One region of the Paenibacillus borealis genome, then DNA from elsewhere that is predicted to be linked to it. Evidence: riboswitches for the same ligand, from Rfam matches in the RefSeq annotation. Region 1 holds a riboswitch; each other region holds the start of a gene.

What was found. A riboswitch is a leader RNA that binds a small molecule or an ion and turns the genes downstream of it on or off. The one in region 1 is predicted to bind cobalamin.
Region 2: another riboswitch for cobalamin. It lies ahead of PBOR_RS10055 (energy-coupling factor ABC transporter permease); the one in region 1 lies ahead of PBOR_RS02400 (anaerobic ribonucleoside triphosphate reductase).
Region 3: another riboswitch for cobalamin. It lies ahead of PBOR_RS35260 (S-layer homology domain-containing protein); the one in region 1 lies ahead of PBOR_RS02400 (anaerobic ribonucleoside triphosphate reductase).

What each region holds. Positions count from the first base shown of each region.
Region 1 is NZ_CP009285.1:553,055-560,570, forward strand. Features, by position in the region: gene nrdG (anaerobic ribonucleoside-triphosphate reductase activating protein) at 1-54, opposite strand, end outside; gene PBOR_RS02400 (anaerobic ribonucleoside triphosphate reductase) at 51-2,036, opposite strand; cobalamin riboswitch at 2,379-2,610, opposite strand; gene PBOR_RS02405 (MTH1187 family thiamine-binding protein) at 2,978-3,286, shown strand; gene PBOR_RS02410 (sugar phosphate isomerase/epimerase family protein) at 3,356-4,129, shown strand; gene PBOR_RS02415 (cache domain-containing sensor histidine kinase) at 4,342-6,072, shown strand; gene PBOR_RS02420 (response regulator transcription factor) at 6,069-7,118, shown strand; gene PBOR_RS02425 (extracellular solute-binding protein) at 7,278-7,516, shown strand, end outside.
Region 2 is NZ_CP009285.1:2,405,214-2,412,729, reverse strand. Features, by position in the region: gene PBOR_RS38555 (sirohydrochlorin chelatase) at 1-740, opposite strand, end outside; partial or broken gene cobJ (precorrin-3B C(17)-methyltransferase) at 804-2,468, opposite strand; gene PBOR_RS10070 (energy-coupling factor ABC transporter ATP-binding protein) at 2,498-3,343, opposite strand; gene cbiQ (cobalt ECF transporter T component CbiQ) at 3,598-4,368, opposite strand; gene PBOR_RS10060 (energy-coupling factor ABC transporter substrate-binding protein) at 4,383-4,679, opposite strand; gene PBOR_RS10055 (energy-coupling factor ABC transporter permease) at 4,679-5,443, opposite strand; cobalamin riboswitch at 5,711-5,906, opposite strand; gene PBOR_RS10050 (ArsR/SmtB family transcription factor) at 6,090-7,031, shown strand; gene PBOR_RS10045 (DUF6171 family protein) at 7,137-7,412, opposite strand; gene PBOR_RS10040 (alpha-N-arabinofuranosidase) at 7,429-7,516, opposite strand, start outside.
Region 3 is NZ_CP009285.1:1,184,015-1,191,530, reverse strand. Features, by position in the region: gene PBOR_RS35260 (S-layer homology domain-containing protein) at 463-2,613, opposite strand; cobalamin riboswitch at 2,814-3,005, opposite strand; gene PBOR_RS04990 (GAP1-N2 domain-containing protein) at 3,577-6,687, opposite strand; gene PBOR_RS04985 (hypothetical protein) at 6,684-7,516, opposite strand, start outside.

The DNA.
Region 1 (7,516 bases):
CCGCAATCCCTCTCCTTCATTGATTGACTCCGGATAATATCCGCAGATGTTCATAGATGCTTAACGCGGTCCCGTACTTCAGCTTGCTTGGCGGCGTTGAAGCGGGTCTGATAATCGCCGGTCAGATATCCGGTTACCCGGCGCAGCCGTCGGATATGCGTTGTATCTTCATGAGCACCGCAGGACGGGCAGTTCGTGCCGATCACACCTTCGTGGCCGCAGCCGGAGCAGCGGTCAATCGGGTGGTTAATGCTGAAATAGCTGATGTCCTGCTCCAGCGCGTATTTGATGATTTTGACGAATGCTGCCGGGTTGCTGCGGGCATTGCCGTTCAGCTCTACATAGGAGATCGCTCCGGCGTTGCAATATTCATGGAATGGAGCTTCCAGGCTGATCTTCTTGGCTGCGCTCAGGTCGTAATAGACCGGAATGTGGAATGAATTCGTATAGTATTCACGGTCCGTTACACCCGGGATGGAACCGAGAACCTTGCGGTCTATCTTGGTGAACTTGCCGGAGAGACCTTCGGCAGGTGTTGCGAATAGAGTGATGTTCAGATCCAGCTCTTCGCTCTTGCGGTCGCAGTATTCACGCATGTGGCGGACAATAGCCACTGCCTTGGCATGGACCTCCATATCTTCGCCATGGTGTTTGCCGTACATAGCCTTCATGCACTCCGCCATACCGATGAAACCAAGGGACAGGCTGCCGTGCTTCAGCAGTTCCCCTACGTTATCTTCCGGTGCAAGCTGCTCGCCGCCTTCCCATACCCCTTCACGCATCATGAAATCGGAGGCTTTGGCCTTCTGGGAAGCCTGGATGCGGAAACGGTGGAGCAGGCCGTCCAGTGCAACGTCCATATAATGATTAAGATCTTCGAAGAAGCCTTCCTCATCAGCGGCAAGGCGGCGGCCGGTTACTGTGCCGTAAGCCAGACCAAGACGTACAAGGTTAAGCGTATTGAATGAAAGGTTGCCTTTGCCCGAGCAGTGATTGCGTCCGAAGCGGTCGCCCAGAACACGTGTCCGGCAGCCCATCGTAGCAAATTCAGTATCCGGATCGGTCGGATCGTAGTACTGCATATTCAGCGGAGCATCCAGATTGGCGAAGTTCGGATACAGTCGGCGTGCAGAGCACTCTGCCGCTTTCAGGAACAGCTCATAGTTAGGATCACCAGGCTGCTGGTTGACACCCTGTTTGCACTTGAAGATCTGAATTGGGAACACTGGTGTTTCTCCGCTGCCAAGTCCGTTCATAGTAGCAGTTAAGAGGGAGCTGATCACGAGCTGGCCCTCCGGAGAGGTGCAGGTTCCGTAGTTGATGCTTGTGAAAGGAATCTGGCCGCCGGAGCGGCTGGACATGGTATTCAGGTTATGTACCATACTCTCCGCTGCCTGAAGCGTTTCAATTTCTGTCTCTTTCAGGGCGAAACGGAAGGCGCGCGGATACTTCTCTTCCAGATCGCTGCGGGTCATAGTGATCTCACCGAGAGCTTCACCGTCCGTACCTTCTTCGAAGTATTCCATTCCCTTGCGGAACAGCTTGGCGAAGGATTTGGTGACATAAGGCGCCAGATCGTAATCCAGCTTATTGGCGGATACACCGCCGTACTGTGCGTTCTGCTGGGACTGGAAAATAATCGCCACCAGCGACATAGCCGTCATAATCGAATTCGGAGGGCGGACGCTGCCGTTGCCGGTATTGAAGCCTTCGCGGAGAAGCCGTTCAAACGGAATGAAGATGCAGTTGGTTGTTCCAATGGCGTATTGATCCAGGTCGTGTACATATACGACATTATCTTCAATAGCCTGCACGAGCTGCGGCGGCATAGTGAAGTTGCGGGCATACCACTTGGAATATTCACTGCCGAATTTGCTCATTTTGCCGGAGAAGCTCTCCCCGTTCAAGTTGGCATTCTCGCGCAGCAGATCTAAATCCCGGCTGTCGATAATATCCTTGCCTAGATGAATCACTTCTTCCAGAAGAACCTCCTGTGCAGCTTGTCCCCCGTTATATCGTTTCTCCAGCAGCGTCATTGTATAGCTCTCTCCTCTCAGTATCGTAAACCTGAAGCGTATGCTCCAGGACATCAGTAAAAAGGCATCTCCAGCCGGGAAGGCGGGAAATGCCCGAATGCGTAGTGCAAATATCCGTAAAGCGGAAATTTGCCGGTGGTCTATGTGGAAGATACGAACGGGTGTGGATCTAGTCTATCGCTATGTATAACCCGTTCTTGTACATTCCGCAGAAGCCGATACCTGAGGACAATAATCTATCGTCCTCAGGTATCGGCAGCCTCTGGCCCGAATAACGGAAAGGCTAACTCTGCACTTGCAGGCCGCATGCGGACACCTCGCCTGTTCCTCGCAGGAGTCTAAGCGGTGCCACTGAAACAGGCAGGTCTCCTGGCTTCCGGCATGCCCTCCGGCGCCTTCCCGAGGGGCCTCGCAGTCCCTTAGTGGCTTCTTGTCGGAGGATGCTGCTCCAGAGGCTCTGGCGGGCCTGAAGCATCCGGTTACAGTGGCGGGACCACAGCGGATTTGCACCGCGCTTCCCTATTAAGCTTCAACCCTAGTAAGAGGGTGAAACACCTGTTTCTACTATATTTTGTTGTTGTTAAATAAAAGTAACTCAATATATTGTGTTTGTAAACATTTTTTTGAGAATCCGCGCGGGGAGCGGGTTCCGCAGGTTTACTCACAGATGATCCACAGTTAGTCCACAGGTAATCCACAACTTTCCTGTAGATGCAGCCGTAAATGAGTCATAAATTGTCCCAAAAGATGCCACAAAGACTCCATAAATATAGTGCGCATGACCCTGTGAATCTATTCGGGGAAATCAGTAGCAGGATGAAGAGGAGTGAGAGGAAGAACCCCCGCCGATTTGTGGGAGTGCCGTTGAAGGGGTACAATTAAAAGGAGAGCAGGCGATGCTCATATATGCTATTAACGTATGCTTTGGGAGGGATTGAAAGATGGCTATTGGCGAAGTAACCGTTATTCCGATCGGCACAGGCAGTACCAGTCTCAGCAGTTATGTAGCAGATATGCAGCGTGTGCTGCAGACGGTGGAGGGGATTACCTTCGAGCTTACTTCTATGGGTACGATTATCGAAGGGCCGGTTGCGCGGATACTCGCAGCGGTAGAAGCGCTGCATGAGTCACCTTTTGCGGCAGGGGCACAGCGGGTCTCCACCTCACTTAAGATTGATGACCGGCGTGACAAGCCTTCCACCAGCCGCAGTAAGCTGGAATCGGTGGAGCGCAAGCTGCAGGAAGAATAGCACCCGCTAATGGAAGATGTACATTTCCGGGTTCCAATCAGATTCAACCTATAAGGAGAGGATTCTATCATGGCAGGAGCATCACAGCAGATAGGGATTCAAATGTATACGCTGCGTGACCAGACCGAACGCGATTTCCTGGGCACACTGGGCAAGGTTGCGGAAATGGGGTATCGGGCGGTGGAGTTTGCCGGTTATTTCGGCGTATCGGCTGGGGAGCTCCGCCGCACGCTGGATGGCCTGGGCCTTGCGGCGCCTTCAGCGCATGTGGGCCTGGATTTCAGCAGCCTGGACAATCTGGAGCGGGCATTATCCAGAGAAATAGAATATGCGGCAGAGCTTGGACTTCAATATATCATCACGCCATCGGCACCGCTTCCCGAGAATCCCTCCATGGAGGATGTGACGGCAGTGATCCCATTCCTGGAGAAGGCTTCTGCGATGGTCCGGGCAGCGGGCATGCAGTATGGCTACCACAATCATGCTTATGAGTTCGCGCAAGTAGAAGGCAAAGCGGTCATTGATATATGGCTGGAGCAGATTCCTGCAGAGCATATGCTCGCCGAGTTTGATCTGGGGTGGGTGCACAGGGGCGGAGCCCGGCCCGTTGACTATGTCTCGCGTTACGCCGGCCGTGTTCCGCTGGTCCACATTAAGGATTTCGGCGCTGATAATGAAGAAACGGATCTCGGACAGGGGCAGGTTGATTTCGGGAGCGTCTTCGCGGCGGCAGAGGACAGCGGAATCCTGTACTACATTGTTGAGCAGGAGGTCTACGCCGTATCATCCCTTGCAAGCGCCAAGCTGGCACTAGACTATTTCCGCAGTTTGGGTATGAGTTGAAATTAGATTCTTTACGTATGGCGCCGTTGATAGGTTGAGAGGCGCAGTTTTCCGGAAATCCGGAGACTGCGTCTTTTTTTTCGGTTTACGGCATTCCCCGTGATCCGACAGGATTCTCCATATTTTTTAGCGTGTCTGCAGGTGGACAGTCATGTATGATATTTATAAGCGGATGCAGAACAGCAAACCATATACAGAAAGAGGATGGGGCCATGACTAGACGAACTGGACTTTTTGGCAAGTCCTTCGGCAGGGATACCTTGAGAGGGCAAATGTACTGGACTCTGCTGACCAGTGCCATGATTCCGCTGATTATGACAGGAACCCTGGCCTTATATTCCATCACCTCCATACTGGACAATAAGATTGAAAAAGGAATTGAGGGCAATTTGCAGCGGGTGCTGCAAACGCTCGAAACTACGCTGAACAATTTGTACGATGTGTCGCAGCAAATGTCCTTCGAGGGATTCGTGGGCCAGGATATGGAACGTCTGATGGAAACGGAGGATCCGTACGAAGCCGCCCAGCTCAACAATGACATTCAGCGGAATATCAATTTGCTCAACGCCTCCAACCTGAATACGGGACTGATGTTTTATTATGACAGCAATAAGGAGCGGATGATGTATGAAACGCTGCTTACGCGTGATAAGCGGCCTGATTTGACAGCGCTTCCCACACTGGCTGTCCAAGGTGCGATCACCTATCACAGCCCGCATTTAACCTTGTATAAATACAACGATACCCCGGTATTCTCCATTGTCCGCAAGATGGGGAACCCGGAGCATCCGCTGTATGCCTATGTGGAGACGAATTCAAAGGTGCTGCAGCAGGTGCTGAATATGAAGCAGTACGGAATGAATGCCTATCACCTGCTGACCGACAAGAACGGCGTGGTTCTGTACAGTGATAAACCTGACTGGTTTCCTGAAGGCAGTGTCTATCATAAGCAGCAGAGGAAGGAATACTATGCTTTTGAGGAGACCGCCAAGCAGGGCTGGAATCTGGTGGTGTTTATCAGCAAACAGGATTATCACCGTGAGAGCCGGACATGGATGGTCGGCTTCTCCCTGGTTGCCGGACTGGCGTTGATTATATCTCTGATGCTGGCGCTGCGGATCTGGAAGGTAGTGCTCGGTCCGCTTCAGCGGATGCACCGCGGAATCCGTGATTTAACGAACCGCCGGGTGCATGTGGGTCTGCCAATGACCGGGCTGAAGGAATTCGATTATCTTATAGACCGTTTTAACGGGATGCATCATCAGATTGGAGATCTGATCCTTGAGGTGGAGCATAAGGCCAAGGAACAGCAGGAGATTGAGATGGAAAAGCTGATGGCACAGATCAATCCCCATTTTCTGTATAACACGGTGAATACGGCACAGTGGCTGGCCCGCATGAACGGACAGCACGAAATTGACCGCTTCCTGTCGCTTTTTACCAAGGTGCTGAAATATAATTTGGCCAAATCGGGTAAGATCGTTGCGCTTCGTGATGAAATACAGTCTTTAAAAGATTACGTCGAGCTGCAGCAAATCAGATACGACTACGAATTCGATGTGCGCTATGAGATTCCGCAGGGAATTATGAATACGCCCATGCCGCGCTTTATTTTGCAGCCTCTGGTCGAGAATGCGCTGTATCATGGGCTTCCGGAGGAAGGCGGAGTCATTGTCGTAAGCGCGGTGGAGAGTCCGGAGGGGATACGGATTGAGGTCAGGGATAATGGCCGGGGCATGACGCCCGCGCAGATTGAAGAAATGCTTCATGGAGAGAAGGATGCGCACAACTCTTCGGGAATGGGCATTGGATTGAACTATGTGATCCGCAGCCTGAACAGCTTCAGCGGAGGGCGCAGCAAACTGGAGATAACGAGTACGGAGCATGAGGGAACAACGGTGTCGATTACTATGCCGGATACGGGAGAGGATGGTGCGAGATGATGAAGGTGCTGGTAGTGGATGATGAGAAGCTGGTGCGGCGCGGCCTGATTTCAATGATGCCCTGGGAGAAATACGGCATGGAGGTGATCGCGGAGGCAATGAACGGAACCAAGGCGCTGGAGTGCATGGCGGCCGAAGCGGCGGATATTGTCTTCACCGATCTGATGATGCCGGAGATGTCCGGCTTTGAGCTGATGGAGGAACTGAAGAAGCGATACCCGCAGACTGCGGTAGTCGTCTTGTCCTGCCATGAGGAATTTGCCTTTGCCCAGCAGGCGATCCGCAAGGGGGCAATTGATTATGTGGTCAAAAATGATCTGGAGACCGATGTGATGGACGAGGTGCTGGAACGGATTGCCGCGGGCGTTAGGAGCAAAATCGACAGTATGGAACCCCCGCCGGCGGAGACGGAGGATGCGGCCTCTGTGGAAGTCTGCAAGACGCTGTGGCAGGATTTAAGCTGGATTTATGATGACGGCCGGTATGGGCAGCTGCTGGAGCAGACCGGGCAGCTGCGGCTGCCGCTGGCACGGCTGAAGAATGTCGTGTTTCCCGTGCTGCTGAAAGCCGGATACCTGATGCTGTCGATAGACCACTCGCTGAGCTGGATCTCGCGTCTGGAGCAGAGCCGGTTATGGGAGGAATGGCAGCAGGTGATGCAGGAGGAGCGGGAATATCTGCGGGCGTTGCTGTTCCGCGAGAAGCATGCTGCGGAAGTGGTCAGCGGTATTCTGCGGGCCCTCGAATATATGCATGCCAAGGAAGAACTGGATTTCAGCCAGAATGAGGTTGCCGATGTGGCCAATATGAGCCGGACCTACTTCAGCCAGAGCTTCAAGGGGGTCACAGGCAAGGTGTTTCAGGATTATGTAAAAGAGCTCCGGCTCTATAAAGCGCGCCAGCTGCTCCTGCAGAGCAGCAAACCGATCTACAGCATCGCCCAGCAGGTAGGCTTCAAAGATGAAAAATATTTCAGCAGAATGTTCCAGCAGCAATATGGGCTGCTGCCGTCTGCCTACCGGAATCAGAATCCGTTGCAGCAGTAGGAATTTGGTAAGCGGCAGTGTGAAAATGGTCGGCTTGCCGCCGGATTTTTGTGAAAACGGATACAACAACCCTCGAACAGGGAACCCGTTTCTAACCCGGTTTTGGAGGGTTTGCTTTTATACTTTAGGAGTAATCTCAATAAGCTGCAGGGGGAGACAATGATGAAACAAAGAAAGCTGGCCGCGCTGTGCTTGGGTGCCGTCTTGGTATTGTCGGCTTGTTCCAATAATGCGGGGAATTCGGGTAATGCAGGCAACGCAGGCAATTCCGGAACGGGTGCAAATGCAGGGGGAAAGAGCAGTGCAGCACCGGCCACGGGCAAGCAGGACCCTTACGCCCCGATGACTGATCAGGTCACAATTACCATCGGCAAGGAGGCCGCGGTTGATCCGAAGCT
Region 2 (7,516 bases), 1.9 Mb from region 1:
TCCACCTCAATCTCAGGATGCTCCGCGGCGAAGCGCGAGACCATTTCGGCAAACTGCTTCATCAGCACGCCGGTGAACAGCAGGTACGGCACAACTATAATCTTACGCGCACCCAGTGCCAGGCAGCGTTCAAGTCCTTCCGGAAGCGACGGCTTCGTGATGGCGATGAAGCAGCTCTCAACGCTCAGGTAAGGCGTTCTTTCCCATAGCAGCCGGCCCAGCTTATAGAAATCACTATTGGCATCCGGATCACTGCCCCCGCGCCCCATAAGCAGCACGATAGTATCCTTATCCTCTACTTCGGATGTGCGGGCTTCCTGTAAACTTAAGGCCGCAGCTCTGTCTTCATTACCGCTGTGTCCCACTGAACCGGAGAGCAATTCAGCTTCACGGATCCGGTCCAGCACAATATCAACAGCCCGCTCCTGAACACCCAGCGGACGCCCGTATACAAACTCTACCCCCGGATATTTCAGCTTGGCTTCATCAATTGCCATCGGAATATCCAGCTTGGAATGGCCCGCCGCGAACAATATAATCGGCACAATATAAATTTGCGTTGCGCCTTCCTCCACGCATTTGGCAATTCCGCCCGCGATTGAAGGTGAGGCTAGCTCTATGAAGCAGGTCTCAAACTTAAGCTCCGGCTTGCGGGCGGCAAGCTGGCTGGTGAACTGCAGCAGCTCATCATTTCCCGCTTGAATCCGGCTTCCGTGTCCAACCAGTAATACGGTTCTCATCATGCGTGCTCCCTCTATGCTGTCATTATTATCTATACTTCCTGCAGTGCTGTTCACCTGTTCTTCAATACTGCCCATCCGTTCAAAAAAAGCATGAAACCGCTCCTTCTCCCGGCCTTGCGCAGTATAATGCTCCACTGCTGCAGCTACAGCTGCCACTGCCTCATCTTCGTCCATACCTTCCCGGACCAGAGTGCCGGCATGCGCTCCCCGGCCCGACTTCTTGCCGCCCAGATATAGCTCGAAGCTTCCCTTCGAGCAGACCAGTCCGATGTCTTCCAGAACGGCCGAGCTGCAGGCCATGCCGCACCCCGCCACGCTGATATGCAGCTCTTTGGGTACAGCGAGCCCGTGCAGCAGGGTATGCAGGCGGACCGCCGCGTTTAATGCGCTGCTCCTCCGCAATTCACAGAACCCGCAGGTTTTCACTTTCACATAATCTCCTGGGATGCTCACGTTCAGTTCTGCCTCAGTCAGTCTCGCCGCCAGCTCAGCCCGGTCTCCCGGATGGCTGCGCAGCAGAAAATGTCCATCCTTCGTATAGATCAGCTGCCCATCATCGCCTGCCAGCTCCGCCAGCAGCTTCATCTGGGTACCGCTGAATCTGCGGCTGCCGATGACAGGAGAAACCTCAAGCTCGAAGGTATCATCAGCGTGTTCCGCCAGCTGGACGGCAGGAATACGCGGCCGCTCCACGCGAGCAGACGCGGCCAGGCTCAGTGCTGCTGCGCCTTCCGTCCGTCCCGCCTCAGCAGCCTCACTCTCCGCCGCCAATCGCTCTCCCCGTCCGGTTTCACCCGCAGCTGCACTCGGTGTCACTGGTCCATCTGCCCGCCCTGGCTCAGCCGCTGTCACACTCTCCGCCGCAGCACCTTCTACCTGTCCCGCCTCAGCCGCAGCCAGCGACCAGGGCTCGGCCGCGGTGCGCAGCCGCTCATGCGGCTTCAGCGCCTGCGTCTGTGCGGTGAGGTTGTACTTACGCTCATATCCGCGCGGCGTAACCATAAGCCCCTCATATACAACTGTCGCCGAATTGCCGACGACAACCGTAGAGAGCATGCCGATCTCATGCTCCAGCATCTCCTGCAGCGTAGTTACGATCGTCTGCTGACGGTCACGGTAGGCGCTTTTGACAATGCCGACCGGCGTGGAAGGATCGCGGTAACGCAGCAGAATATTGCGCGCTTCTTCAATCTGACGCGTACGCTTGCCGCTGCGCGGGTTATAAAAGGCGATCACGAAATCCGCAGCACCCGCCGCTTCCACACGTGCGGCAATGCTCTCCCATGGAGTAAGATGATCGCTGAGGCTGATTGTGCAGGAATCATGCATAATCGGCGCTCCCAGCAGGGAAGAACAGGATTGAATCGCCGATATTCCGGGGATCACCTCGACCTCGACACCGTCAGCCCGGTTCCAGCCCCGTTCAATCAGCACCTCGTAGACGAGACCAGCCATTCCGTATACACCGGCATCGCCGCTGGATATTACGGCAATCGTCTGTCCTTCCTCTGCTCTGCGGACGGCCTCCTGCGCCCGGCTGACCTCTTCAGTCATACCGGTGCCGACAATCTCCTGATGCCGCAGCAGCGGTCTGATCAGGTCGACATAAGTGTTATAGCCGATTACAGCCTCACTCTCTTCGAGAGCAGCCAGCGCCCGGCCGGTAATATGCTCCAGCGCTCCGGGACCGAAGCCGATAATCAGCAGCTTTCCTTGTTTCTTCATCCTTCTTCCCCCGTTCGTGAATGCCTGTATTAACTGTTCAGCAGCCTGTTTAGTGCGGCTTTGAAATCTCCCGCCGTGCGGGGGGCCGGCTGGCCGGCGGTGAGCCGTGCAGGCAGGCTGTGCCATAAGTCAGCCAGCAGCGGCAGATCGAGGCCAATGGCCTGCAATTCTTCCGCCCCGGCAAAAATCTCCTCCGGCGTCCCCTCAGCCCGGCACCTGCCCTGATCCAGTACAATGATCCAGTCCGCCCAGCGGTACGCCAAATTCATATCATGCGTAGCCATAACTACGGTTGTGCCCTTCTCATGTATAACATCAAGACCCTGCAGCATCTGGAGCTCGGATAACGGATCCAGATACGAGGTCGGCTCATCCAGCAGGATCAGCTCCGGCTCCATCGCCATTACTCCGGCGAATGCGGTGCGTTTTTTCTGCCCCAGGCTGAGCTGATGAACCGGTTTGTCACTCAGCTCCGTCAGGTTCAGCAGTTCCATGACGCTGCGGCAGCGCTCAGCGATTGCGGCTTCGTCCATCCCCGTTCCCCGCAGCCCGAAGGACACATCCTCCAGAGGTGTGCTCAATATGAGCTGCTGCTCAGGGTCCTGAAATACAAGGCCGATACTGCGCCGCAGCGCGGCCAGCTCTTTTTTGGCATAGGACAATGTCTTGCCTCCTTGCTGAACCGTACCCTTCTGCGGGCGCAGAATGCCGACAGCATGCAGGAACAGGGTGGATTTGCCCGAACCATTGTGGCCAAGCACCGCCGTTTTGCGGCCTTTGGGAATGGAGACGGTTAGTTCACGCAGCGCGGCTTCCTTCGTATCCGGGTAATGAAACACCACCCCGTCAAAAGCCAGACTATATTCCATGTCCATGGCGTACTCCTCTAATGTGATTTAGCAAATCGGATAAATGTTGTACATTTTGCAGCTTTGATTCCTGGATAATCCGGTCTTCGGGATGATTGTTGTATGAAATACAAGAATTGTCCCGCGAAGCCGCCTGGAGAAGGCGAAATGCTGCCTTTTGTACAACAATATTGGCCTGCGTCCGATATCTCGGGGAAATTGTTGTATTTTGGGCATGATTTCAAAAAAGCCAGCAGATTTCCTGCACTAAAATCTTAAATTCACCCCCGCAGCCACAGCCAAAGCTGCGCCAGCACCAGCACAGCGATCCCGGCATACGCCCGGACAGTGTAACGCCGCGGCACAGGGCGCGCAGTATACGGCGGCAGAATAATCTCACCCGTGAACCCGCGCGTCAGCAGCCCCTGCGACAATCCGTAATAACGGTGCATCGTATTGCCGAAGAGCGCCCCGGCCATAGCTGCGGTCTCGCGCAGCCTCGCCTTATACCCTCTGCGGCCTCCACGCAGCTTCCGGGCCAGCATCAGCCCATGGGCTGCATCTGTCAACAGGAACAGGAAGCGGTACATGATCAGCATCAGCTCCAGCACAATCTGCGGCATACGCAGCTTGCGCAGCACCTGCAGAAGCTCGCTGAACGGGGTGGTGAACATCAGGAAGAAGAAGCAGCTCATGCAGGCCGAGACTCTGGCCAGCAGTTCACCGGCCCGCTCCAGTCCTGCTGCTGTGATATACATCGGGAGCGGCGGCCCCGAAATCCGGAATACGCCAGCTTCCCCGGCAGCCGGACGGCCGAATTCCACGAGCAGTGCCGGTACACTCAGGCAATAGAACAGCAGCGCCGTGCCAAACAGCAGCCCGTAGGCGCGACAGGGAATTTTGGCATGCAGGGTGCACCAGAGCATCATCCACACCGTAATCCCAATCTGCAGCACCGGATGCACTGTATAGGAGAGCAGGAACATCAGTGCCGCGAACGAGCTTTTCCACATAGGGGACAGCTGCCGCAAGGCATTATTATAAGAAAGCACATCAATACGTCTTATCACTTGCTGATGCTGTTCTGCTTCGGCTGGCCTTGCTTCCCTTTCAGCAGCCCCAGTGAATATCCGATCACGCCGGCGCCAATCGCCGCCTGAAGTGCGAACAGCATACTCTCCGTCTCACCCGGGAGTTCGGTCAGCGGCTTGAACCAAGGTTCATATTCCGGGTTAATCTCTGTGATTACCCCTTCGGCCGCATCATCGGCCCCGCCGAATTCACCATTAACGAACAGCAGCGGCAAGACACACAGCAATACTACGGCCAGCAGCATTAATCCATTTTTCCATTTATTGCTCATTATGCATTTCCCCCTTTGACCTTGCGTTTCAGGAGCGACATTTCATTCGGACTATACGATTTCAGCCAGTTCCACAATAATACGGTCAGCAGCCCTTCGCTGATAGCCAGCGGAATCTGCGTCACGGCAAAGATCCCCCCGAATTTGAGAAAAGACGCCAGGACCCCGCCATCCGCAGCCGGAAAAGCCACCGCAAGCTGAAAGGAAGTCACTACATAGGTCATCAGATCGGCAACCGCTGCCGCACAGAACAAGGCCAGCTTCTCGCGGTCAGGCAGCTTCATCATCAGCTTATACACTGCATATCCGGCAAAAGGCCCCGCGACCGCCATCGAGAACGCATTCGCCCCAAGCGTAGTGATTCCCCCGTGCGCCAGAAGCAGCGCCTGAAACAACAGGACGACTGAGCCGATTACGCCCATCGGGAGCGGCCCCAGCATAACTGCGCCAAGTCCGGTACCTGTTGGATGCGAGCTGCTTCCTGTAACGGAAGGCATTTTGAGCGCCGATAGAACGAAGGTGAACGCCCCTGCCAGACCCAGCAGCAGCTTCAGCTCCGGATTCTCCTTGGTCATCGATCTAAGCCTGATAATACCGAGCACAAAGAACGGTAAGAACGCCACCCACCAGAACACAGCCCAGCCTACCGGCAGAAAACCTTCCATAATGTGCATAGCCTGGGCCGTTCCCGGTTCATTCAGCATAAAGTACACTGTAAATCCGGCAATCAGCGCCGCAAAACTCCAAAATCCGCGTTTCTTCATTCGTCAGCCTCCAAGTTTCTTAAATTTAGCAAACCAAAAAACTCCCGCCCTTCAGGGTGGGAGTGTATGTACGCAGGTATGATTCGATAGAGAGCACTGCCGTGCGCCAACAAGGGGTTCTGCACCCGGTCTGCTCCGCATGGCCGCTCAACGCTGTGTCTGCATAACATTGAACCGGCTCTGATCTTCAAGATTCCCTCCGGTCCTGCAGGCACATCGCCTCATCTCATTAACCTATCCGTACACCGCTCCTATCCGCGTAGAGTCGTGGTGTGCGTAATCAAGGTAGGTCTCCTGGCTTGGAATACGGGCGCTACATCCTTCGTCTTCCCCGGGGATTTCCCCAAGTGACTTCTTGAAGTTCAGCTCTTCCTTACAGTGGCGGGACCGCTCGGGACTTGCACCCGATTCCCTGTTATCCCTTGCCTGATCCGGCAAGAGCACCTTGTTACATCGCTAATCCATCCTACATCATAGCGGAACAGGCTCTGCATGTCTGTGATAAAATTGGAGCGGCTGCGATGCGCAGTGTTCATTTGCTTGTAAGGCAGCTTCATTTATTTGTGAGGCAATGTTCATATGCTTGTAAGAATGTCATTTGAGTAATATAATTATTAACTATATAACCTGAACGTGGAGGCATCGCATGAAACTTGATCTAACCGAACATTCCTTACCCGTGTACGAAGCGTTATCCAGTACTGTGCGCCTGCAGATGCTGCGGCTGCTGTCTGAACAGCCCATGAACGTCAAGGAACTGGCCGGCGCGCTGAAGCTCAGCAGTGCCATTATGACGATGCATGTGCGCAAGCTGGAAGCAGCCGGGCTGATCCGCAGCCACATGGCTCCCGGACGGAGCGGACTGCAGAAGATTTGTACACTGGCCACCGAGGGGGCAGAGATTATTTTTCCCGGACAAGCCAGAACACAGCGCCGGGGCTACCGCAAGGAGATACCGGTCGGCCACTACTCCGATTTCCAGATTGAACCGACCTGCGGCTTATCTACGACCGAGCGGGTAATCGGCAACTTTGACGATCCGCGGTATTTCTGGGATCAGGAGCGGGTGAATGCGGGTATTCTGTGGTTCGGCAAAGGATTCGTGGAATACAAAATCCCGAACTTCCTGCTGTCCAGCCAGAAGCCTGAGGAACTGGTCATCACGATGGAAATTGCCTCCGAAGCCCCGTCCATCAATAATAACTGGCCTTCTGACATCACCTTCACATTGAACGGTCAGCGGCTCGGCTTCTGGACCAGCCCCGGAGACTACGGGGACAGTCCGGGCAAATACACTCCAGCCTGGTGGCCTGCGCTCACCAATCAATATGGACTGCTTAAGCAGCTGCGGATTACACCCGCAGGCACATTCATGGACGGGCAGAAGCTGTCAGAGGTTACGCTGGAGCAGGTCGGCATCCGTGATAAGCAATGGACGTTCAAGGTCTCTGTGGAAGAGGATGCGGAGCATATCGGCGGCCTTACCTTGTTCGGCAAGGGGTTCGGCAACTATAACGAGGATCTTGTGTTTGAACTATTCTATACAGATGCAGTTGAAGCTTCGGCAAGTCCCAGCCGGACGGAATGACCCGGACAGGATGGGGCAGCAAACAGCGGCAGCGGGAGACCTTAGGCTCAGGTCCCCCGCTGCCGCTGTTTTGATTACGGGTATATTACAGGCCAGCTTTGCAGTTTAATCCGTCAACGGCTGCCACAGGCCGCCGCCCGGCAGCGGACAGCCGCGCGCCTTCAGCCGGGCCACAACCGGTATAATACAGCCGCAGGCAATGCAGGTTACACCATCCTGCAGCTTGGGACAAGCTTCGCATAGCGCAACCCGCTTGGCATAGACTTCGTCCGGGGCTGTATTCTCCGGATTGAACATGGAGGAGGCGAGAATCCGGGCAATCTGCGCTTCCGTCACTTTGTAATCCTCCCGGCATCCTTTACACGCTGAAGTTGTAGTCATGCTGCTTCCCTTCTCTTTAAGCTCCCGGAGTAATTGCCAGTACTGTCACCGACATTGGCGGCAGTTCAACTGTAAGCTTATTTCCTTCAAGCTTGAAGGCGGTG
Region 3 (7,516 bases), 630 kb from region 1:
CTCCACCGGAACAGCAATTGGATTTTTAACACTTATTTAGCCTATACAGACTTCACTGCCGATCTTAGTTGGATTAATGACACTTAATTCTGCCCATACCCGGGTCATTCGTTAATTCAAGCGAGATTAAGTGTTGTTTTTCCAACTACGTCGCCATACCGAGAGATTTACCGGGAATTAGGTGGCATTTTTCCACTTATATATCCCGCCCGCCGCCTCCCGCACGTTCGCTTAGGCTGCTCGATGCAAAATCTTGCAGAGAATACAACTTAGCTTCCTAGATACTTAGGTATTCGGATAGATTGTTGTATGAAATACAAGAATTATCCCGCTACACCGCTTGTTGGAGGAGGAATGCTGCCTTTTGTACAACAATTTTCAAATATAGCCGATATCCTGGTGAAAATGTTGTACTATGTGCAGGATTTATAAAAAGCAATCCGCTTCGCCCATCCTCTTTGCCTAAGGCAGCCTAACAGCCACCGCAGCGGCCATTTCTCTGGTTACAGCTGCGGAAGGAGCGAATTCGCTGCCGGTACCGCTCATAATCCCAAGTCCGGTTACTGTGCGCACCGCTGTTAATGCGTAGCTGCTGATCTGGTCTTCGTCGGTGAATTTCCCGGTGCCGGCCGCTGCCGAAGCTTCATCCAGCTTCAGGGCTCTCAAGATCATTACAGCCATATCCTGGCGGGTAACCAGGCCGTCCGGTTTGAAGGCTGTGCCTGTTACTCCGCTGACAATACCCAGTTCCTTCGCTTTATTCACTGCTCCATAATACCACGCATTAGCCTTAACATCACTGAAACTCTGGGCTGACGATGCCGCAGACGGCTCGTTGCCGGTCAATCTCAGCAGCAGCGCCGCAAATTCAGCACGGGTAATATTCTGCTTCGGTGCAAACACGAGGCTGCTCTCACTGACGCCGCTCATCAGCTTGCGGTCATAGGCCGTATATACGGATTCCAGCGCCCAAGGTGAAATTAACTTCGCATCGGTAAAAGCAGCACGGTCAGCCGCAGCAGAAGCCACGGTCAGCGGCTGCGAATAGCGGACTACTGCAGGTGTGCTGTCTTTAAGATATCCGGTAATTGTAATCGTATATTTATTCGCTGTCAGGCCTCCGGCAATAACAGCCGAACCCGCAGCATCCGTAACAGCAGTTTTACCGCCGATAGCTACTTGCACCCCTGAAGCCGGTGAGGATACCGGGTCGGAAGTAAAGGTCGCTTCATTCCACACCCACTGCTTTTGCGTCACTTTTACAGTAATATCTTGTCCAGGCTGCGGCTGTGCAGGGGAGACCGTCACAGACTCTACCACCTGTGTGTTATCCCCGCCATAATAGACGAGTACACGGTCATTCTCTGCAAGAAGGAAATCGCCCATGCCCACACTTGGATAAATCCACGCTCCACCGCGCGCTACAACATACATCCATCCGTCATAGCCGCCAAAAGCACCCGCAGTCACGCCGCCGATTCCCGTCACGTAATTGCCCGCTTCATTGACCAGGGCCACCTTCTTCGCCGCTGCTGTCTTCTCCAGCGCATGAAGTACATTGCCAGCATACACAGTGCCTTCTGCCAGGGTTCCGTTAGGGCCTTCAATGGCAACGGACACATTCACCTGAGGATTCTTCACAGGCACACTGCTGAGATCATAGAGCCTGCCGCCTGCGCTGAACAGATTGTAAGCTGCCAGTGCTTCCAGCGCCTGCTCTGTGGAGAGCTGATTGTAGCTTCCGCCTGCCGTATGAGCGAACCCGCCACCCGCTGCACTGAAGCTCAGAAGTTTGCTGACAAGGTTCACATTGCCTACAGTATACTCTGCTCCCGCCGGGTCAATGCCAAAGGAAGACAGACCAATAATAGCTTGAGCGACACTTTCACTGCTGTCGCCATAGCCGCCGTTCTTATCCTGTGCGGTCGCCAGCCAGGCTGCTGCACGCTGTCCGGCGGTATTGGCTGCCGGATCATACTTATGTCCTGCCAGCACTGTAAGCACCATCGCCGTCATGTCCGGATCACTTGCACCCGTAGTCAGGGTGAAGCCGCCGTCCGTGTTCTGCTTGGCCAGAATCTCAGCCAGCAGTTTAGCCGGTGTCCATTTGGCATTGTCAGGCATAGTATAAGTTCCGGAATCGAGCGCCAGTAGTACGTAGGCAGCATTGTTCAGCGTCTGGCCGGTGATTTTATCGTTATTATAGAGCTTCTCAATCAGGTTGTAGCCGGCAACATCAGCCGGATTCCCGCCAAGCGCCCTAACCGCAAGCGTAATCCGCGCATAGTCCGTAGCTCTGGCGAACCCCCCCTTGGCTTCGGCTACTTTACTCTCAAGCGCCTTTAAATAACTATCCGGAACCTTGTAGCCCGCCTGGGCAAGGCCGATAGCCTGCCAGTCGGACTGTACCCCGTTCTTCAGCACAAACTCCGCAGTAGCATAGACTGCATCAGCTACACTAACAGCTGCGGCATTCGTGCTCAACTGGGCAGCTGCCGTATCACTCTGGGCAAAAGCCTGTCCCGCCGGAGCTACAGCCGCTCCCAGCACCGCGAACATCATGATTACGATCAGACCCAGCCGGATAAACTTGGATGATAGATTGTTCTTCATTGCTTGACCTCTTTCTTTGAATAGAATGGAATAGATTAGATGAGTCCTGCGTCCTCCGCGGATGCGGCGGCAACATAAAGACCGCCCTGTAAAGGGCGGCCGGGGAAGGTTACAATACATGCGGCTGATGCGAGGCTTTCCTCTGCACAGCCATCTGCTTTTATTTGCACCTGCTTCCGCATTCTCACCCCCGAAGAATAGAAACAACAACGAAAAAGGCAGGTCTCCTGGCTTACGCTTCATCACTTCCCCCGCCTTCCCGTCCAATCAACAGACAGTGGCTTCCCGGGAGTCGCTCCGCATTTACAGTGGCGGGACCGCGCCGGACTTACACCGGCCTTCCCTTTTAAGCAGATTACAGACGAAGAACCAGCGTGCCCGTCTATTGCAAGACAGTGCCTGTTTCTACGGAAATCCGCACCTTTTTCCAAAGCTTATTAAATTTTAATATTCACAAACAATCATATCTACTATTCCCCTGTATGTCTATAGACAAGCTGTTTCAATTGTATGCAGCCCTGCCCCTTCAGCATGCAAAAAAATCCTGAGCAACACCCGCCGCATTCTCCCGGCATATCGTGCTGTTCAGGACCTCATATAATGCTTCTTCTGCTTCCGGCGAGCGTCAGCAGCCGGTTGATTGTACTATGTACAACAGAATGGGAATAAAAGGGGGGTGATAATCCATTCTGCTGTATTTAATACAATTGATTTCCGAAGGGACCCTTATAGGCTCTGAAATCCGGAAATCTAATGTACCAAATACAATAGAATGCGAAATAGGGCCCTCTATTCCTGATTTGAGTGTACAAAGTACAATGACCTCTCTGCCGCCTTAGCCACCGCACAATTGAAGAATGCCAGAGCTATCTTCGCATCCGGCTTTCCCGGATTCAGGACCTCCTCGTTACCGTCCTTAATTCAGGGCATCGTTATTTCAGGCCAGATCCTAATCCGCCGCCTTCATTCAGCAGCCTTGTCTGCATCCGTGTCCGGGCTGGCGGAAGGAGCAGGCTCGGTGCCGGGTGTAGTCTCTGGAGTACTGCTTGGGGGACTCCCCAGAGTGTCCCCCAGACTACCCTGGAGCTTCAGTGTATAGCTTCCGGCGGTGATCACATCACCTACGGCCAGCTTCGCGCCCGGCTCCAGCTCCACTGTCACTTCATATACGCGCGCAGGTGTCCCTGCGCCCGATGCACCCGCTGCCGGGGAGGCTTCGGCTGCATCCCCACTCGCGCCGCCATCATTCCCGGCTCCTGCCTCACCAGTGCCGCCATCAACCCCGGCGGCCTGGCAACTGCTCACAGTTGCCGCAACCTTGTAAGTGTCTGCAACGTTATTACCGGACATCACGATGATCTCCGCCGGCTTGAAGTCGGAGCATTCCGCCGCAGCGGCAAAGCTGAACACCAGCTTGACGCCTGCTTCCGCGCTGCTTGCATCCCCTTCGCCTTCAGCCCCGCCAGCATTTCCGTTGCCTTCCGTCCCGCCGCTTTCACCCCCGCCAGCATTCCCGGTGCCTTCCGTTCCGCCAGCATTCCCGGCGCCATCTGTTTCACCGCCTTCAGTCCCGCTGCCCGTCCCGGCACCTGCCACCCCGCCCGCCAGCCGCACAGAGACTGGGGCTTGTTCTTGTCCGTCCGCATTGTGGATATCGCCACGAATCGGGCTCACAGTCGGCTGCGGCGCTGCGGTATCCGCATCCGGCCGCAGCAAGCTAATAGCGATGATCGCAACAATCAGCACGACCCCGAGCACCGTGCCGGAGATCAGGATTTGAAATCGGCTGCGGCTGACCCACCGCGCCAGCGGTGAAGCCAGCTGGGAGCGGGCTTCATTGTAGACATTCTGCATAGCAGGCGTCGCGGCCGAACTATAGCTTTTGCGGAAATCGCGGTTCTTGAACGCCTCACGGTCGTTCTTCAGGAAATACTTCAGCACCGCCCGCCGGTAATTCGGCCACAGCTTCTTGCTGGAGATGGTGAACAGCCGGTTATGCTGCGACCAGGCCAGGAAACGGTAGACCGTATCCTTATCACCGCCGGCCTTGCGCGCCACCAGATCCAGCAGCGCATCGTAATCAAGCGGACCGCCCTCACGTTCACTGCTGTGGTAGAAGGCCAGCGGCAGCCGTTCGAACGGCTCGATGCTCCGCGACTCCTTCAGCCAGCGCCCCCCGAGCAGCTGTACGTCATCCAGCTCCCGTGGAGACAGCCCGGCGAAAATCTCCTCGTCCGGCTTCTCCTCACCGAACCAGCGGTACGCAGCGCGCAGGGCATTCGCTTTACGCTTAGCAATTGCATCCAGCGGCGGCTGCCAGTCCGCCGTATCCCGGTAGCGCAGGAACGCAATCTCCAGCAGCTGCTCCTGTGTCAGCTCATCCAGCGAGATCCGGTTCAGCAGGAACCGGTCCGCAGCCGTTCCCAGCTCCTGCAGCAGGGACAATGCTTCTGGATGTACTCCGCTGCCTTTACGGCGTTCCTTCTCTGCTTTCTGCACCGACTCATGAACCGCTGCTACCGCCGCCACCGGATCATTGTCCCGCTGCAGCTTCTCCAGCAGATATTCCTTGACGGTATCGCGCACGAAAGCCTGCTGAAGCGCCTCCGGAAGGAAACGGCCCCAATGCGCGACGAACCGCAGAATATCCGCCGATTTCGGCGCGGCAGCCAGCCGGGTTTCCATATAAGGCTCCAGCAACGCTTTGCGGAAGATAGGCTGGGCCAGCACTCTTTTGAAGAATGCCGCACTAAGCTCATCGTTGCCCTCAATAATACCGTAAGCGGCAGCAAGCGCATCCTCACGTCCTGCCGACTGGCAGTTCAGCATCCCGTTGATGAAGTAATCCACAATTTTGACCCGGTAATTATGGCCCGGCAGCGCAAAATACTCCTTGAACCATTCCAGAATCTCCGGCGACGGAATCCCTTTTTTGCGGATCAGATCATACTCACGGTCGAACCGCTCCAGGAACATATCATTCAGCCGCACCCGGGATTCCAGCGCCCCTTCAGGCTTCAGATAGTGCAGCAGCCCGCCGAGCACAGCATTCTTGTTCTCTGTATATAATTCTTCATTGCCTTGCTCAATCTCATAAAAGACAGCCAGCTCATTGTAGAGTGCCAGCGACAGCTTGCGGTCCACACTCTCCCCAAGCAGCAGAGAGTCGGCGAATCTGGCGAAATCACTGAGAGTCCCGCCCTTTTGCCCAAGTAGCTTCCAGGCCAGGTCTGCATATGTCTGCCGGGACTCCCCGAAATCGGCATTCAGAATCCGCGCGCCTGCCAGATCAAAAATATAATCCTTCTCAATACTCCGGTCACCCGGGCGCAGCGAGCCCTTCTCCACAAAGGTCAGGTGAATATATTTGCGGCTCTGCGGCTCTTTGGCATAAGTGATCACTCCCAGCCTGCGGCGGAAGTCATGCGGCAAAGAAGCATAGATGACCTCCGTCAGCTCCACCGCACGCCGCGACAACTCACTTACCGGCACATCCAGCGCCACATAAATCTTCTTCTTCCCGGCTACGGACAGCATAACCGCCTGCAGCAGGGCTTTGAACAGCTGTTCTGTGAAACCGAGACTGCCTAGCACAGTCAGCGGGTCAGCTGCCCCTTCACGCGGCTCCACCGGGATATCTGCCAGTTCAGGCAATGTCCCTCCCGGCTCTCCCTCATAACTCCGGGCGAAGCCGGCATGCAGCCATTCCCCGTACCCCTCCACAATCTCCTCTGAGCGGATAGGCGGCACCACGAAATTATGGGCAAAAAAAGCGCTCCGCTGCCCCGTGAAATCCGCCGCCAGATAACGGTTCAGCCCAATTACTGTCTCGTTGCTCTCCGTATGGAACAGATGCAGCGCGGCAGGATATAGCTCCTCATCCTTCTCACCTTGTGCCGCGAGCTCGGCTGGAGCATCGTAGAGGCAGAAGGGGTGCAGAATTTTTTTGACAAAATTATTGTCGAGACTCTCCGATTTCGCTACCGTATCGAATCCCTCTGTCGCCCGGTAAACGCCGCGGCGCTCGCGCGTATACATCTGCTGGGTGATCATGGACCCTGAAAATCTGTTCACGGCCCGTCGCTCCCCTCAATATAGTTCAGCTTGTGCAGCAGCCAGATAAACGGCTCGTCCACACGGATCGGACTGACTACACCTTCCACCTTCTGATTGACCGGATTGCTGCCCAGCGCGGATACCGCGAAATAACCGGTGTTGGCAAAATACACATCCATCGTGTCCTTGAACGGACGGTCAACCTTGCTGATGAACCGGCGGATCTCTCCGTCGATGTTGTGGAACTCGTCCATATTCAGCGTGTTGCGGTGCACATAATTGTTGAACACATTGCTGTTAGATTTGATGTAATCGCCGTCTTCATCCTTGAGTGAGTGCAGCATGTCGCTTTTGGCCAGAACAATGGCCGTTGGAATATTGGTTTTGCTCTTCTCCTGATAAGCGATGAAGTCGCCGAACATCGTCAGCACCACATCACGCGGCTCATCATACTGCGACACCCACTCGCCCGGACGGTCGCCGAAGTTGATGCGGATCTTCTCGCGGATGGAGCGGATCTGCAGCGGATCGACCATAAACAGAATGCCCGCAGAGTTCTTGATATGCTGGCCGTGCAGGCCCAGATAATCCTGATCGACCATCCCTTCACCGGCAACATCGAAGAACACCAGCGTCAGCGGGGGCTTGGATTCATCCTTGAACACGAACTGGAAAATGAACGGCTCCTGCATCTTCTCCTTCTGGGTAGACGCGAGCAGATCTCCCCGCTCGAACAGCGGCTCTTCGTACAGTGTGCGGAATTTGCGGCTGATCTCGGCATTCAGCGGCATACAGGCCGCGTCAAAATGCCCCGCTGTCGTATGCTGCAGCGTATGGATCAGCGAGG